2 regions of the Streptomyces sp. Sge12 genome follow, and region 1 is predicted to be linked to the other one. Evidence: riboswitches for the same ligand, from Rfam matches in the RefSeq annotation. Region 1 holds a riboswitch; the other holds the start of a gene.
What was found. Region 1 has a riboswitch for guanidine ahead of B6R96_RS04165 (Ohr family peroxiredoxin). Riboswitches for the same ligand answer to the same signal wherever they lie in the genome.
Positions count from the first base shown of each region.

Region 2: linked by a shared signal. The riboswitch ahead of B6R96_RS22305 (DMT family transporter) and the one ahead of B6R96_RS04165 (Ohr family peroxiredoxin) in region 1 are both predicted to bind guanidine.

Region 1 covers NZ_CP020555.1:899,416-902,884, reverse strand. The annotation lists gene B6R96_RS04175 (helix-turn-helix transcriptional regulator) at 1-204, opposite strand, end outside; gene B6R96_RS04170 (hypothetical protein) at 296-736, opposite strand; gene B6R96_RS04165 (Ohr family peroxiredoxin) at 723-1,175, opposite strand; guanidine-III (ykkC-III) riboswitch at 1,251-1,313, opposite strand; gene B6R96_RS04160 (SDR family oxidoreductase) at 1,544-2,383, shown strand; gene B6R96_RS04155 (hypothetical protein) at 2,441-2,632, opposite strand; gene B6R96_RS04150 (hypothetical protein) at 2,888-3,469, shown strand, end outside.
Region 2 covers NZ_CP020555.1:4,984,583-4,988,051, forward strand. The annotation lists gene B6R96_RS22285 (HNH endonuclease signature motif containing protein) at 1-435, opposite strand, end outside; gene bcp (thioredoxin-dependent thiol peroxidase) at 585-1,052, opposite strand; gene B6R96_RS22295 (DUF3618 domain-containing protein) at 1,158-1,478, shown strand; gene B6R96_RS22300 (GroES family chaperonin) at 1,522-1,863, shown strand; guanidine-III (ykkC-III) riboswitch at 1,906-1,976, shown strand; gene B6R96_RS22305 (DMT family transporter) at 2,008-2,328, shown strand; gene B6R96_RS22310 (transglycosylase domain-containing protein) at 2,349-3,469, opposite strand, start outside.

The DNA of each region.
Region 1 (3,469 bases):
GCACACCTTGCCCAGGCAGTCCGCGTCGTAGCGCATCGTGTAGCCGAACGACAGACGGTCCACGCTGAGACCGCCCATCTCGGTACGGGAGATCTGCGCCCGGGTGTCGCCGGGGCGTCCGGTGATCTGCATGGGGGTGTAGGCCGCGGACAGGAACGCCTCCGTGGCTTCGAGGTCCCCGCTGTCGAAGAAGAGCTGCGCCATCCGAGGCCCCCTCACCGGTCTGCTCGGCGCGGCCCGCCGACGTCATCCGCTGCTCAGTATGCCGTGGCCCGGGCAGGAGGAGTGGGCGGGGCTACAACCGCCAGTACGTACCGGTGCGGGAATCGACGTGCACCACGTGGCGGCCGAGGCGCACCACGTGGTGGTCCGGGCCGGACCAGGAGCCGCAGGTGCCGTCCTCGTCGGTTCCGGGCAGCGGGGTCCAGATCTCCAGGAAGGTGGAACCGTCCGCGTTGGTGCCCCGCTCGACGAGGTTCCCACCCTCCCACCGGAAGGTGCCGGCGTCCTCGCCGGGCTCGCCCGTGAGGTGGTGGAAGTGCACCTGGGAGCCGTCGAAGGAGGTCGTGCCGGCGAAGCCCCGGCTGTCGGCGTAGTACGACCCGGCCTGCAGCCACACCACTTCGCGGTCCTCGACGAGGGGTCCGCCGTTGCGGCTGATGCCGCGCCGCAGCCAGGCGCCGCGCTCCGGCACCGGGACGCCGGGGCCGGCCCGGCCGGGCTCAGGCGAGGTCATCGGCGGCGGGCCCGTCCACGGCGAGGAGGGTCAGCGGTACGTTGCCGCGCACGGCCTGCGAGTACGGGCAGACCGCGTCCGCGCGGTGCAGCAGGGGTTGCAGGTCCGCCGCCCGCCACCCGGGCAGGCCGACGGTGAGCGTCACCGCGAGGCCGTAGCCCGCGGGCGTGTCCGTGGTGCCGAGCTGCACCTCGCAGGCCACGCGTGCGGCGGAGGCGTCCGCCCCGAACTCGGCGGCGACCTCCGCGAGGGCGGAGGTGAAGCAGGCGGCGAAACCGGCCGCGAACAGCTGCTCGGGGTTGGTGGTGCCGGGCACCTTCTTGCGGGGCGGGGCGAGGCGGACGTCCAGGCGTCCGTCGTCCGTGCGGACGGATCCGGTGCGGCCGCCGGCGGCGTGCGCGGTCGTCCGGTACAGGCTGCGGGTGAGTGGCACGGTCATGGCGGTCGGCCCATCTTGCTCGACGAGGGCGCTGCCCGGGTGCGGACAGCGGTCGGCGCTGCTCGTGCAGCACCTCGCGCGTCGTCGTGCATAACCGGGTACGGCGCATCTCGTCCGGGGCCGGGGACCGGCCGCCGGACAATCTAGCAACGCGATCCGTCGTCCGGGGACACCCCCGCGGTGAACTTCCTCACCCGTGACTTCCTCACCCGCAGCCGGGCCGGCCGGGCCGGTCGGGTCGTACGCGCGCCCGTACGTGCGCCCGCGCGCCTCCGCACGCCCCCGCACGAGGGATGACCGCGAGCCGCCGCCGCACGACCATGACCGTCATCACCACGATCCGGAACACCACACGTCACGGGGGAACGATGGGACGACGCTGGCTGGTCACGGGCTGCTCCTCCGGCCTCGGGCACGCGCTGGCCACGGCCGCGGCCCGGGCCGGGGACGAACTGGCGGTCACCGCCCGCAAGACCGCCGACCTGGAGGACCTCGCCGCCGCCTGGCCCGGCCGCATCGTGCCGATCCCGCTCGAACTGCGCGACGCCGCCTCCTGCGAGGAGGCCGTCCGCAGCGCCGCCGAGCGTCTCGGCGGCATCGACGTGCTCGTCAACAACGCGGGGATCGGGCTGTTCGGTGCGGTCGAGGAGGTCTCGGACGCCGAGCTGCGCGACCAGTTGGAGACCCTGGTCGTGGGCCCGTGGCGGCTCACCCGGCTCGTCCTGCCGCTGATGCGGGCCCAGGGGCACGGCCACATCGTCAACATCTCCTCCGTGGTCGGCCGGATCGCATTCCCGGGTCTGGCCGCCTACACCGCCGGCAAGCACGCCCTGGAGGGCATGAGCCAGGCGCTGGCCGTCGAGGCCGCCCCGCACGGCATCCGCGTCACGGTGGTGGAGCCGGGCATGTTCGCCACGCGCTACGGCACGTCCATGGCCCAGACGCAGCGCCGGATTCCGGCCTACGACGTGACCAACCGCGAGATGCTGGAGGGCGCCCGCGGGCTGGCGGAGAACCCCGAGACCGGGCGCCCCGAGGACTTCGCCGCGCGGGTCCTCGACATCGTGGCGGCCGAGGGCCCCACACCGCTGCGGATCCCGGTCGGCGAGGACGCGTACGGCTACCTGGACCTCGCCGAGCAGGCCTCCCGCGAGGAGCTGGCCGCGGCCAGGGTCCTCACGCAGGGCCCGCCCCCGCCGCCGGCCTGACGGCCGGGCGCGCAGCCGCGGTCCGCCCGGGGCGGCCGCGGCCGGCGCGGCCCGCGGTCACCGCGCGTGGTGCTGGATGCCCCGCTGGCCGGGAATCCCGGTCGACCGGGCAGCGCCCGAGCGGCGGTGGTCGGCTCGCTGCCGGCGGCCCGGGAAGGGGTTGCGCCGTACGCTGGCGCTGGGAGCCGCGATCAGCAGTCCGACGAGGACGAGGACCGCGACGAGGATGAGCACGGTAACGAGGGTCATGTTCCTGCCTTCCGTCCGGTATTGACTGCCTGTCACTACGTCTTGTTACCGAATTTCCGGCAGTTAAACACGGAGGGTGACCGCAGGTGTCGCCGGCGGCCGTCCGTGCCGCGCGAAGTGTTCGGCGCGGGCGCTCGGCGTCGCAGCTCATGGCAGGTTCAACTCGGCCTGTATCAAGTGGACTTACCCCCAGGCGGCCGCCGCGCGGGCAATATTGCGCGGAGTCCGCCCGGCGCCACCGAGTAGCATCCCGGGATGCTGAAGACGATCAAGTCGCTGACCCCGGAAGCCGGGCGGACCGACACCGCGGGCCTGCGCGGGTACGACGCCGACGCCCTCGCGACGTGCGTGGCCGACTCGGCGCAGCCGTGGTGGCGCCGCCGGGCCTGCGCGGAGGCGTTGGCCGGACGGGTGCCGGAGCGGCGCGTGGCCGAGCTGATCGCGCGTGTCCAGGACACCGGTGATGTGGGCGAAGTGCGCATCGCGCTGCTGAAACTGCTCGCGGACCGCCCCGAGCTGCTGCCCTGGCTGCGGCACGAGGACCGCCGGCAGGACAACGCGTACGGCATGGCCGAGGCGGTCCTGGGGGCCCGCGGCACGCTCGGCGACCTCACGGCGGCCGGGGACCTGGCGACGCTCGCCTTCGGCCCGTGGCGTCACCGGCGGGAGATCGGCGAGGCCGGACTCGACCGGCTGACCGCACGGTACGGGGCCGAAGCGGTGCTGGCCGAACTCGACGGGGCCCGGCCCGAACACCGCTCCACCGCCGTCCGCATGCGCCACCACTCCGGCGAGGACATCACCGATGCGCTCGCGGACCCCGACCCGGGAGTGGCG
Region 2 (3,469 bases), 4.1 Mb from region 1:
CCCCAGGGCGCGAGCCGTGCCGCGCACGCTGTCCGCGGAGGCTGCGGCACCGGCAAGCTCCTCCCTGGTGAACGGGAGCTCGACGCCGCTCCGTTGCATGCCGCAGAAATGGCTGATGTCCACACCGGCGGCGGCTATGCGGCGGACGATGTGAGACAGAGTGCCTGTGGCGGGGGGTGCGCCGAGCTTCACCGCAACCTCACGCAGGGTGGTGGACGTCGCTGCCGCCGCGGCAATGACCTCATCGGGGTACTTGCGCCACGGGCTCCTTTTCGCGAAGTGGCTGGTGTCGATTCCGTAGGCGGTGACCTTCTCCTGCAGCATGCGGCGTCGCCCTCCGCTCTCCTTGAAGCCGAGGCGCCGCATCAGGTCGGCCCAGCCCCTCGATGCGGCGACCGCTGCGGTCAGGGTGTCGCGGTCGTGCGGTTCTCCCATGGTGTGGCCCTTCCGTGACGTCCGGCCGCCTGTGCGGCTCTCGTATGGAGTAACGGGCCGATAGTCGGACGGTTACGGCTGGTTTCGTCCGATAAGCGGAGCGGCCCGCACCGGGGGTGCGGGCCGCTTGTGGAAGGGAGGGCGGGGGGTCAGAGGCCCAGGTCTTTGATGATCTTGGCAACGTGGCCCGTCGCCTTGACGTTGTAGAAGGCGTGCTCGACCTTGCCCTCCTCGTCGACGACCACCGTGGAGCGGATGACCCCGGTGACCGTCTTGCCGTACAGCTTCTTCTCGCCGTACGCGCCGTACGCCGTCAGCGTCTCCTTCTCCGGGTCGCTGACCAGGGTGACCTTCAGGTCCTCCTTCTCGCGGAACTTCGCCAGCTTCTCCGGCTTGTCCGGGGACACGCCGATGACGTCGTAGCCGTGTCCCGTCAGGAAGGACAAGTTGTCCGTGAAGTCGCAGGCCTGCTTCGTGCAGCCCGGCGTCAGCGCGGACGGGTAGAAGTAGACGATCACCTTGCGGCCCTTGTGGTCGGCGAGCGAGACCTCGTTGCCGTCCGCGTCGGGCAGGGTGAAGGCGGGGGCGGTGTCGCCCGGCTGGAGCCGCTCGCTCATCGTTGACACTCTCCTCGGGAGGGGATCGGTATGCCATGAGACTAAGCTGACAGACTGTTCATGGCGGACTACGCCCCACAGGACCACGACGACGGAGGCAGCGCGGTGTCGGAAGCCAGGACCCCCGCACAGATCGAGGCGGACATCGTCCGCCGCCGCGAGCAGCTCGCCGAGACGCTCGACGAGATCGGCGTGCGCATGCACCCGAAGACGATCATCGGGGACGCGAAGGCGCGGGTCGCCTCGACCGTCGACAACACCGCCGGGCGGGCCTTCGCCACGGTGAACCGGGTCGTGACCGACCTGAAGGACGGCCTGCGTCATGAGGACGGGGCTCCGCGCGTCGACCGGATCGTGCCCGTGGCCCTGGTCGCGGTGGGCCTGGTCGGGCTGCTCGTGGTGTCGGCGCGCCGCAGGCGCGGATGACCCTGAGCGGTACGGGGCCGGTACGGACAGGTAGGTTCGGGGCGTGAGCGAGAACACCACCCACGACAAGCTGCCCATCCGCATGCTGCACGACCGCGTGCTCGTGAAGTCCGATCTGCCGGAGGGCGAGCGCCGCTCGGGCGGCGGCATCCTGATTCCCGCGACGGCCGCGGTGGGCAAGCGGCTGGCCTGGGCCGAGGTGGTCGCGGTCGGGCAGAACGTACGGACCGTCGAGCCCGGGGACCGCGTGCTGTACGACCCCGAGGACCGTGCCGAGGTCGAGGTGCGGGGTGCGACGTACGTGCTGATGCGCGAGCGGGACCTGCACGCGGTGGCCGCGGAGCGGCTGGAGGGGTCGGAGGACTCCACCGGGTTGTACCTGTAGGACCTTGTGAGAGGGCTGGTGGCGCAGGTCACCGGCCCTTTTCGTTGCCTTTTGCTACGGTGGAGGGGAACCCGACGAGACGCGCCGTACCGGGTACGACAAGACGACGCACCCCGTATCGCTCGATGTCTCGGAGGTGCCGTCATGGCATGGGTTCTTCTTCTCGTCGCCGGTCTGCTCGAGGTCGGCTGGTCGATCGGCATGAAGTTCACCGACGGTTTCACCCGGCTGTGGCCCAGTGTGTTCACGGGCGCCGGGATCGTCGCGAGCATGGTGCTGCTGTCCTATGCGGCGAAGACCCTGCCGATCGGCACGGCGTACGGGGTGTGGGTGGGTATCGGCGCCGCCGGTGCGGCCGTGCTCGGTATGGCGGTGCTGGGTGAGCCCGTCACCGCCGCCCGGATCTTCTTCATCTGTCTGCTGCTGGTCGCCGTGGTGGGGCTGAAGGCGACCTCCGGTCACTGATTCCGACCAAAACGGTCGCTCTATTCGAGGAACGCCGACGGCGGTCGCAGGCCCTCCGCCGGGTCGCCGTCGATTCCTTGCGTGGCTCCCTGGGCGCTGCCCTGGGTGCCCTGGGTGGTGCCTCCCTGGTCGCCGCCCTGGGTGGTGCCGCCGCTGTCCCGGCCGCCGTCGCCCTGGCCGCCGTCGCCCTGGCCGCCGTTCGTCCGGCCGCCGTTGTCCTGGCCGCCCTGGTTCTGGCCGCCGTTGTTCTGTCCGCCCTGGTTGCGGCCGCCCGTCCCGTTCGAGGGGGTGGGGCGGGTGGGGCGTTCGGGGGTGCTGGGCGAGGGTTCGCCGGGGGTCTCCTGCGGCGGTTCGGTCTCGGGGCCGGTCGAGGGCGGGGGCTGTGCGGCGCCGGGCTGGAGTTCCAGGTCGAAGTCGACGGGGTCGGTGCCCTCCAGGGCGGTCTTCGTGTACGCGGCCCAGATGCGGGCGGGGTATCCGCCGCCGCCGATGCGGGACTCGCCGAGGGCGCCGTAGAGGGATTGCAGGGTTCCGGTGTCCGGGTCCTGGCCCATCATCGCGACCACGGTGACCAGCTCGGGGGTGTAGGCGGCGAACCAGGCCGAGCGGTCCAGTTCGCCGGTGCCGGTTTTGCCCGCGGCCGGGTGGCCGGCGGCGAGGGCGGCCGTACCGGTGCCGTTGTCGACGACGCTGACCAGCATGGACGTGGTGGTGTCGGCGGCCTCGCGGCTGATGGCCTGGGTGGGGGTGCGTGGGGGCAGGCCGATCGTGTCGCCGCCCTTGGTGATCTTTTCGAGGAAGGTGTAGGGGGTGCGGCGGCCGTGGTCGGCGAGGGTGGCGTAGGCCTGGGCCATGTCCACGACGCCGGCCTGGAGGGTGCCGAGTGCCATGGCGGGGCCGGGTACGAAGTTGGGGGTGTTCTCGGGGATGCCGAGGCCGATGGCGGTCTGCTTGACCTTGCCGGTGCCGACGTCGACGGCCATCTGTGCGTACACGGCGTTGACGGAGAGGTCGGTGGCGGTGTTGACGGTGATGTTGCCGTACGAGACCTGGCCCTCGTTCTCGGGGGCGAAGCGGATCCGGCCGCCGGTGACGGGGCGCTTGTTGTCGCCGTTGTAGATCGTGTTCGGGGTGATCCGGC